DNA from 3 places in the Effusibacillus sp. SKA8 genome. Region 1 is predicted to be linked to each of the others. Evidence: riboswitches for the same ligand, from Rfam matches in the RefSeq annotation. Region 1 holds a riboswitch; each other region holds the start of a gene.
What was found. Region 1 has a riboswitch for cyclic di-GMP ahead of AC4ED1_RS07835 (methyl-accepting chemotaxis protein). Riboswitches for the same ligand answer to the same signal wherever they lie in the genome.
Positions count from the first base shown of each region.

Region 2: it holds a riboswitch for cyclic di-GMP, as region 1 does, so the genes downstream of both, AC4ED1_RS08260 (NAD-dependent epimerase/dehydratase family protein) here and AC4ED1_RS07835 (methyl-accepting chemotaxis protein) in region 1, are expected to answer to the same signal.
Region 3: it holds a riboswitch for cyclic di-GMP, as region 1 does, so the genes downstream of both, AC4ED1_RS06745 (MGDG synthase family glycosyltransferase) here and AC4ED1_RS07835 (methyl-accepting chemotaxis protein) in region 1, are expected to answer to the same signal.

Region 1 is NZ_JBZCSF010000007.1:98,738-101,965, forward strand. Features, by position in the region: gene AC4ED1_RS07835 (methyl-accepting chemotaxis protein) at 1-955, opposite strand, end outside; cyclic di-GMP riboswitch class II at 1,010-1,093, opposite strand; gene dtd (D-aminoacyl-tRNA deacylase) at 1,190-1,639, opposite strand; gene AC4ED1_RS07845 (RelA/SpoT family protein) at 1,670-3,228, opposite strand, start outside.
Region 2 is NZ_JBZCSF010000008.1:35,465-38,692, reverse strand. Features, by position in the region: gene AC4ED1_RS08260 (NAD-dependent epimerase/dehydratase family protein) at 1-2,018, opposite strand, end outside; cyclic di-GMP riboswitch class II at 2,395-2,478, opposite strand; gene AC4ED1_RS08255 (SdpI family protein) at 2,684-3,228, opposite strand, start outside.
Region 3 is NZ_JBZCSF010000006.1:50,706-53,933, forward strand. Features, by position in the region: gene AC4ED1_RS06740 (glycosyltransferase family 4 protein) at 1-687, opposite strand, end outside; gene AC4ED1_RS06745 (MGDG synthase family glycosyltransferase) at 602-1,744, opposite strand; cyclic di-GMP riboswitch class I at 1,983-2,070, opposite strand; gene AC4ED1_RS06750 (glycosyltransferase) at 2,153-2,584, opposite strand; gene AC4ED1_RS06755 (response regulator) at 2,641-3,228, opposite strand, start outside.

The sequences.
Region 1 (3,228 bases):
GTTCCCCCGCCCGCGCCGCTTCGATCGCGGCGTTTAGCGCTAACAAGTTCGTCTGCTCGGCGATGTTGCGGATGAAGTCGGCCACTTGGGAGATCTTCTCCGTTGCGGCCGACAATGAATCCACTTTCTCCTGCATGGTCGCAAACAAATCGCCAAGTGACAGGATCCCGCGCAGGGATTCTTCAATCTCCCGCCGACCGGTGACAACATCCTGGACGGCATGGTCGGAATAATCGGCCACCTGGACGGCGTAATCGGCCACCTCTTTGACGGAGGCGGACAATTGCTGGGCCGCAGCGCTGATTCCTTCCGCATTGGCGGCGGTGTTTTGGACGGTTTCCAGCACTTTCTTCAGAGAGTCGATATTCAATATCAGTTCCGTCACACCCGAGACGCTCTCAATGTGCCTGTAATTGTTCTCGTCTTCATAAGCCTCCATAACGAGTTGCATATCCATGGTAATCACTTTCAGGAATGACAACAGAACGTCAGCCAAATGTTTTGGATGTTTCGCATATTTATGGACAAGAACGGGGACGAGATACTCGTACAGTCTGACATAGGACCCGAGATACCATTCAGCCGACAGTTGAATCCGACTGTGCATTTTGCCGATGCTTAGGCGGCTGTCGATAAATGGCAGGTCAATTTGCTCAATGGTGCAGAGCGACTGAAAATAGCGGATGAATGTTTGCGTCAGGCGGTCCCGATTGCTGTGCTGGTCTATGATGCTTTGCAACCGCGGAAAGCGTTCAATCATGTCATAATGACGCTCCGCTATTTTTCTGAGTATTCCATCCATTACATCCTTGATGTCTCTCATGTTTTCAAGGTCTCGTTGAAACAATTGCAAGAACCGCAGTTTTTCCTTCATCCGCTCGGTCGTTTCGATGTCGGGTTCCCCAATCGGTTGAACTTCGTTCAACTCTCTGTTTCCCTGTAAAAGTTTCAGCATGACGGCCTTCCCCTTGCCTGGATGTTCTTCAAGGCAAAAAAACGAACAATATCCAAAGATATTGGCCGGTTGCGCTACTCGCTCCCAACTGTCCAAGCGCCCAATTCCGGACAGTTTTTCATCGCTTCCAAATTTTAAAGTTCTCAATCACATTATCACCATATCGTCAAATTGGCGACTCGTCAATACCCCAATTGCGATCAACGCGTACTGAAAAGCGCAGTTGTTGCAAATTCAAAAGTTCTTTTTGCTGTCCAGCAAAAGTGTCACCGGGCCGTCGTTGACCAGTTCGACAGCCATCATCGCCCCGAAAACGCCGGTTTCCACGCGTGCTCCCAGCGCACGGAGCCGGTCGTTAAAATATTCATAGAGTTTGTGGGCATCATCCGGTTTCGCCGCTTCCATAAAATTCGGCCTGCGCCCTTTGCGGCAATCGCCGTACAATGTAAACTGGGAAACGGAGAGAATGGCGCCGCCCACTTCCAGCAAGGACAGATTCATTTTTTCCGCCGCGTCTTCAAAGATGCGCAAACCGACGACTTTATCGGCCAGATAATCGGCGTCCCGTTCCCTGTCCTCATGGGTTATGCCCACAAGCAGCACCAAGCCCCGCCCGATTTCACCCGTAACTTGTCCATCTACCAGAACGCGTCCCCTCGACGCTCGCTGTACCACAACTCTCATGAATAACCCCTGTCAACAATGAATTCGTTTTTACTGCATAATCCGCCTTACCGTGTAAATATCCTTGATCCGCTTGATCCGCTCGACCACCGTATGCAGGTGGTCCACGTTACGAATATTGATTTGCAGGTGGATCGTCGCGATTTTCCGTTTGTCGGCGCGGGCCTGAACGGCCGTAATCTCTGTTTTTGTTTCCGCGATTGCGTTCATGACTTCAATCGTCAGTCCCTGGCGGTCAAGGCCGGTCACCTCGATGTCGACATGATAGGCGATCGCGGGCGAGCTTTCCCACTCCACCTCAAGAAACCGCTTCTCTTCCTCGTTATCGGTCTTGATGTTGGGGCAATCCGCCCGGTGAACGGAAACTCCCCTTCCGCGCGTGACATAGCCGACAATCTCATCCCCCGGCACCGGATTGCAACAGCGGGAGAAACGGATCAACAGATTGTCGACGCCTTTGACCCGAACGCCAAGTCCGCCCTTCCGCTGCTGTTTCTGGCCTTCCCGAATCTCCGGCAGCATCCGCATCTGATCCGGATTGTCCTTTTTCACTTTTTCCAGCAGCCGCGTCATGACCTGATGGGGGGACACAGCCCCGTACCCGATTGCCGCCAAAAGGTCGTCCTCTTTGGTGAAATTAAACTTTGTCATCACCTCGGACAAATTTTTGTCCGTCAAGACGTCGGACGCATCCAACCCGTTTTTCTTGATTTCCTTCTCAAGAAGTTCCCTGCCTTTGAGGATATTCTCCTCCCGCTTTTCCTTCTTGAACCACGCCCGGATTTTGGTTTTCGCGTTCGGGGATTTTACGATCTTCAACCAGTCGCGGCTGGGGCCGAACGATGTCTTCGAGGTCAAAATTTCGACGATATCGCCCGTTTGCAGCTTGTAGTCCAGCGGCACAATTCTGCCGTTGACTTTAGCGCCGATCGTGCGATTGCCGATGTCGGTATGGATCCGGTATGCAAAATCGATCGGCACCGAACCCCTCGGCAGCGAAATGACCGCTCCTTTTGGCGTGAAGACAAAAACCTCGTCGGCAAACAGGTCGATCTTCAGCGTTTCCATAAATTCCTTCGCGTCTTTCAGATCCTGCTGCCACTCCAGGATCTCCCGGAACCAGCCCATTTTCTGGGCCAACGACATATCCTGAACACCTTTTCTGCCTTCTTTGTACAGCCAGTGGGCGGCAATCCCGTACTCGGCTGTGCGGTGCATCTCCCATGTCCGGATCTGGATTTCGAGGGGCTCGCCGCGCGGCCCGATCACCGTCGTATGAAGGCTTTGATACATGTTGGGTTTTGGCATAGCGATATAATCCTTGAACCGTCCCGGCATCGGCTTCCATAATGTATGCACGATGCCGAGAATCGCGTAGCAGTCTTTGATCGAATCGACGATCACGCGGACAGCCAGCAGGTCATAGATTTCGTTGAACTGCTTGTTCTGGGTCATCATTTTCCGGTAGATGCTGTAAATGTGTTTGGCCCGGCCGTTCACTTCCGCTTTGATATCGATTTCCCGCAATTTGTTCTTCAGGGTTTCGATGACTTCCTGAATGTATGCTTCCCGTTCCTTGCGTTTCTTGG
Region 2 (3,228 bases), on a different contig from region 1:
TGGGAAATCCGTTCGGCGACATCTTTGGGATCTTGGCCCGCCGCTTCAACGGACAATAAGCTGTAGTCGGCGTAATCATGCTCTTTGATCGACTGTTTGCTGCGCAACACTTCCAGAAACGCTCCTTCTTTCAGAATCGGAGTATCTCCAACGTACCGCTCGGCCCGCGTGACGGCGGTATAGGTGAACGTGCGGGACAGCGAACGCGAAATCAAGTCGACCGCGATTTTGAACAGATTTTCTTGATAAAGAGTGAAGCGTTCAAAGGCCTGATCCTGCAGACAGACGAGGGCGACCGTTTCTCCCTCGTGTACTACGGGAGCTGCCAGCATCGGCAGACCAGGTACGAGCGCTTTGTTCACAAAAAGCCGGTGGGTGCGAACCACATCCGCCAACTCCGGAACGTCGCTCAACCGTAGCGAACGCGGGAAGTGCGAGTCAGAATCGTTCGAACGGAGCAGCAAGCGCAAATAACCTGTGCGTGAGATGGCGTAAATGGCGATCTTCTTCGTCTCCATCAAGTCCTCCAGCACTTTGATAGCGGCGCCGAGTACCTGTTCCGGCTCCAGGCTCTCCAGTTCGGCCACGATCGACTGAATGCGCCCCAGGCTGTCCCTGTTTGCCAGCACCTGCCGCTGCAGCGCTTCCTTGGCGCTTCGGGTGTCTCTGTACACGTCCATCAGCAGCTTGTAACGCTGTTTTTCCAGCATTAAATCGTTTTGCGCCTGGGTCAATTCCCGTTTCTTCTTGTCCATGACAGAACCTACGGAAAAACCGAAAAACAGATATAAGGGCGATATGAACAAAAACTCCGGATCGTACAACAACGACGCCCAGTCCCGACCGTCCGCCAGACTGTCCGTCACATACATGACGATAACCGCCAGCGACGCCAAAAACGACTGGCGTGTGCCGTAGATTACCCCCATCAACAGAATGTAGAACAGGGGGAGGTCAAATGCAGTTTGGTGAACAAAACCGGTATCGTGCCGGGACAGGGCAAACACAACGGCAAAGGCGAGCGCATTTTCTACATACGGGCGAACGATGGTCATCCATCGGGGCTTCCGCGAAACGGCACGAACCTCTTCCCGGGTTGCGGCCACTTCCTGCTGCGAAAGCCATTGGAAGGTGTAGAACAGTCCTTCCTGAAGCGAGTAAAGGGGCACCCAGTCGAAATCCTGTTTCAGCCGGCTGTTGTCCAAGCATGAGCGGACAATTTCTCCCGGCCGGCGCTCCAGATACGTGATGCCTTCCACCGGCGAAAACGTGCGAATCGCCTCAATCAAGTCGTTTACGCTGGTTTCCCTGCCCGTCGAAACATTATAGATCCCGGTGGCGTCGCTTGTCGCGCCCCGGTAGATAGCATCGGCGACATCATCAACGTAGATAAAATCACGTGTCTGCGTTCCATCTCCGTAGACTGTCAGCGGTTTTCCTTCGCGAACTTGGTTCAGAAAAACGGAGATGACCCCACCTTCCCCGGTCTGGCGTTGCCGCGGTCCATACACGTTTGCAAACCGCAGGCAAAGGGTGTCGAGGTGATAAATCTCGCGCCATTTTTCGCAGTACAACTCGCCCAGCCACTTGTTGATACCGTATGGCGACAACGGGTTGCACGGATCTTCCTCTGTTACCGGGATTCGCCCCGGCTCCCCGTATACCGCTGCAGAGGAGGCAAAGACAAACTTCTTTACACCGTTCAACCTTGCGCAGTACAGCATGTTGACCAGACCAAGTATGTTCGTTTCCGTGTCTGCGCGAGGACGTTCCATGGACGTGACAACGTCGGTTTGAGCGGCCAGATGAACGACGACGTCGAAACCGACACTGCGGAACACTTCCTCGCAAGCAGGGTCTTTCACGTTATACCGGTATGATTTGTGCGGAACCGTTACATTTCCCCTTCTCCCCGAAGAGAGATTGTCGATAACGTAAACCTGATGGCCTTCTTTGTAAAACCGTTCCACTACCGCGGAACCGATAAAGCCATATCCGCCCGTAACCAGTATGTTCATTTGTATACCTCCAGACCGCCGGAAACAACAAAATTGGATAGGATCTACCTGTACTTTTGTAAAGGTTTTTTTGTTTCTTCTAGGCAAGGAAGAATTGCTGAAATAGTCCGTCAAAATTCATGCAACGCTATCAATGTGCCCATAATTGTTCTCTTCTTCATAGGCGACTGTCGATAAATGACAGATCAATTTCCTCGATGGTGCATAGCGACTAAACAATTGCAAAAAACGCAATTTTTTCATCTGGTCGGTAGTTTCGATGTCGGGTTCCCAATCGGTTGAACTTCATTCAACTCCTTGTTTCCCCGTAAAAGTTTCAATATGACGCCTCCCCCTTGCCTGGATGTTCTTCCAAGACAAAAACCGACCAATATCCAAAGATATTGGTCGGTTGCGCTACTCACTCCCAACTGTCCAAGCGCCCAATTCCAGACAGTTTTTCATCGCTTCCAGATTAGATTATGCAAATGGAACGCTTCAGCGCTTCGGTTATACAACCATTTATACAATCAATCTTTTTTGTTATAATTTTACATTCAGAAGTGTTTCAAGTCAATATTGATTTGACCTATCTGATTTGACCTATCCCGAACAATTCACAAATCATTCATATTTGGTATTTTCCCCTTACGATTAACAGTGAAAAAAGAGTTTAGTCTGAATTCTTATCGCCTCATCCTCCGATATACCGCGAATGAATATACGAAAGGCGACACGAGCGAAAGCGCAAGGGCGATTCCAAACAGCCACGCAGCCGCCACTCCCGGCAAAAACGCGCAGACGATCGCAACCAGGCCTGTTGCCATCCAGACCGGCCCCGCCATCCGGTGCGTGCGTCTCCACACTTCTTCATCCGCCAACGTCCACGGAGTTCGAATTCCCATAAAATAATTGAAACGAATCCGGCCGAAATAATTACCCAGGATCAGGTACAGCACCCCGATGCCCAACAATGCAAACATCTGCATCTTGATTGGATAGCCCAAATTGTACGCCAATACGAAAGCAAGTCCTGCGCTGAGCAGCATAGTAACCGCAAAGCGGATTGTTTCAAACACGCCTGCAAATTTTTCGTAGTTTTCCCGTTTCGGATCGATAAAGCGCGCAACCTTGATAACAAACTGCAATCCCAACAACAGCAGCCCGTACATCAACAGAAACGTCAGCTTATTCTGGTAGCCATCCGGCTGTCCGTCAAGTCCGAAATGCA
Region 3 (3,228 bases), on a different contig from region 1:
GATTTGAGGGTTGCGAAATTGCGGGTTGTATTGAGCGGGATCAATGCCGCGGCTCCAGATCTCCGCGTTGCGGATTCCGTTTTGCTCCACCACTTGCTTGGTGGCGGTCGATGGGCAGTAGGTGCGTTCGCAATGGTTGTGAAACCAGGTTACGTAAGACCAGAGCATTTTCTTGAGAAAAGGAAGACGGTAATAGTCGAGGTATTGGTCAAAATTGGTGTGATACGACGAGACCGCCGGCACTCCGTGGCGCTGGGCGAAGCGGTGGCCGATCACCCCCAGCGTGAACGGTGTCGCCAGGTGAATCAAATCGGGTTGAAATTCGAGGAGTTGTTTTTCGATCTTCGCATAACGCGACAAGGGAATTCTGCATTCCGGATAGAGCGGAAACGGAACACTCGGCACGCGGCGAATGCGCTTCGAATCATCCGTTGCTTCCATGTCATCCGGCGCGAAGACAAGGTACGGAATCCTCTTTCTCTCCCAGTATCCGACCAGACGGCTAAGCGTCATCGCCACCCCGTTGATTTGAGGGGGAAACGTATCCGAAAAAAGGGCAACCCGCAAATAAAATCGACCTCCGAATCGAGAATTTTTGCCGCTACCGCAACATGCGCAGCGCCGTGTTTCGGTTGCGGTTTTCCAAAGCGATTTCCATGACCGCACCAGCCACTTCCATGGCGGCATCCGGACGTCTGATCGTCTCCATGCGCCTGATCATGTTTTCCCTGTCAGAACCGCTTTCCAACAAACCGCGCACCGCATCGGCAGCCTCTCTTGCAGTGCGGACCGTGACAGCGACTCCCAACTCCGACATCAATTGGCCGTTTCTCCACTCCTGCCCGTAAATCGGTGTGTACAACACCATCGGAAGTTTCATGGCAAGCGCTTCCGCTATCGTCAAGCCGCCCGGTTTGGTCACCAGCAGGTCGCTTACGGCCATCAAGCGGGGAATCTCGCGGATATACCCGAAGACTTTAAGGTTTTGCCGGCCGTGGTACCGGGAATGCAGCTCTCTCCGTAAAGGCTGGTTATAACCGCAAACGACAGTGATTTCACAGTCGATCAAATTGTCGTGCCCAGACTCGACAATTTGCCGAACGGTTTGCGGAACACCGATCCCCAATCCGCCGCCCATAACCAATACGCGTTTGTTTGGCGACGGGTTTGCAACGGCTTCCGCCAGCTCATACGCGAAAGCCCGCGAGATGGGGATGCCCGTTACGCGGATCTCCGAATCCCCATGCAGCCGCTTGCGGAGCTCACTGGCTGTCTCATTCACCGGAACGCAATAAAGATCGACCTCGGGATGCGCCCAATACCCGTGCATGTCAAAATCGGTCAAAACCGTGCACAGCGGCACGCGCAGCCCTTTGCGCTTCATCTCTCCGATCAGACAAGCGGGCAAAGGATGCGTGCATACGACAGCATCCGGGGTCAGCCGCCGCAGCCAAGCTCCCACATCCTTTTGCAGGATCCCGTGCACAATCGACCGGCTGATGCCGTTCATCTCCTTTTCCCTCTGCCATTCGTACCATTTCCCCCATAAACGGGGACGGCGGGCCAAGGTCTCCAAATACAACGCCCGCGTCACTTTCGCGGTCAGCGGCCGGAAGGTATCAAGCAAATTGAGCCTGGTCACGCGCACATCCCAGTACCGGGACAAAAGCGCCTCTTCAATCGCGGAAGCGGCCCGTTCGTGGCCCGCTCCGATCGCCTCGGACAGCAAAACGATATGCGGCAAGCGCACACCTCCTTCTCATTTGCAGTTTTAACGTATCAACAAAGTTTTAAGAATTCATAAAGGTTTCATGAAACCCTCATAAAGAATGCACAACATAAGGTGTATGGGAATGGATCCGTCGCAGAAAAAACCAAGAGGCCCTTCCGGGGAGAAGAACCTCTTGGTTTTGTGGGGGTAGGGGGATTCCAAAAGGGTCAATGAGGAAACCTTTTGTGGAATTGAGCAATGCACCGGAACAATCAGCAGCCTGGCTGTCCTAACTGTTTCCAGCCTTAGACCCATGGCTTTGCGTCCCTGTCTTTCGACCAGGTTTGCCCTTGATGATTGACTCATTCCTTGCTTTTATTTTACATGATTCGACTGGATCGTACATAGGGCCGTAGGACTATTTTTCGGGAAATTTTTCGCCTATTCGACAACTCTCGTCAACCCGGGGATAATTTTTATCGGATTTTTCCATCCGCGCAGATCAAATAGTGCAAAAGAACTATCCAATCCGGCCTCTTGCCAGATATTTTTAAGCAGTTCCGCATCAAAATCTTCGCCCGTTTCAATCAGTCGGACTCTGCCGTCCCGCTCCTGCATGCGGTTGACAATTTTTTGGGTCGCATCCCGGGAACCGGTGTCCACCACCACAATTCGCATGTCTTTTCTGTGCAAGAACGCTTTATATGCGATGACTCTGACGATTCCCTCAATATAAAATTCTCCGTCGCACACGATCAGCACCAATGTGATGCGGCGGTTGGACGAAACGCTTGCGCGGAGATACCGGATCAACCTCAACAGCCCGACGACAAAGCCATAGGTCGCCAACGCCCAAACGAAAAGGGCGAGCATAACTGACACCTCCCTTTGTGGTGTCAATATATGCTCGCCTTGCGACAGGCGTTCGTTCAGAGCCTTACCCAACCGCGTCTGGCAGCCGTGATCACCGCCTGTGTGCGGTCGTCCACTCCGAGTTTGCCGAGAATGGATGAAACATGATTTTTGACGGTTTTCTCCGATATGAACAGCGTTTCGCCGATGGTGCGGTTGCTTTTTCCTTCCGCCATCAAACGCAGGATTTCCATCTCGCGCTGGGTCAGCAGGTCCTGCCAGGAATCTCGCTCCACGGTTGCCGCGGTCTGCTCGTGCAAAACCTGGCCATCCGCCATCTTGTGGCTCAGGCGTTTAAACTCATTCAACAGTTTCGTCGTCACTTGCGGATGTATGAATGCCGTACCGTTCGCCACTTCCCGCACCGCTTGCACGAGAACTTCGGATTCGACATCTTTCAGCAAATATCCGTTTGCACCTGCCCGGATCGATTCGAATATGTAAGCTTCATCGTCATGGATGGACAGAATGAGCACTCTGACCCCCGGGTGCGCTTCTTTAATCAATTTTGTCGCTTCGACCCCGTTTTTTCCCGGCATGTTGATATCCATCAGGATCACATCCGGGGCCAAAGCGCCGGCAAGCGAAATCGCCTGGTTGCCGTC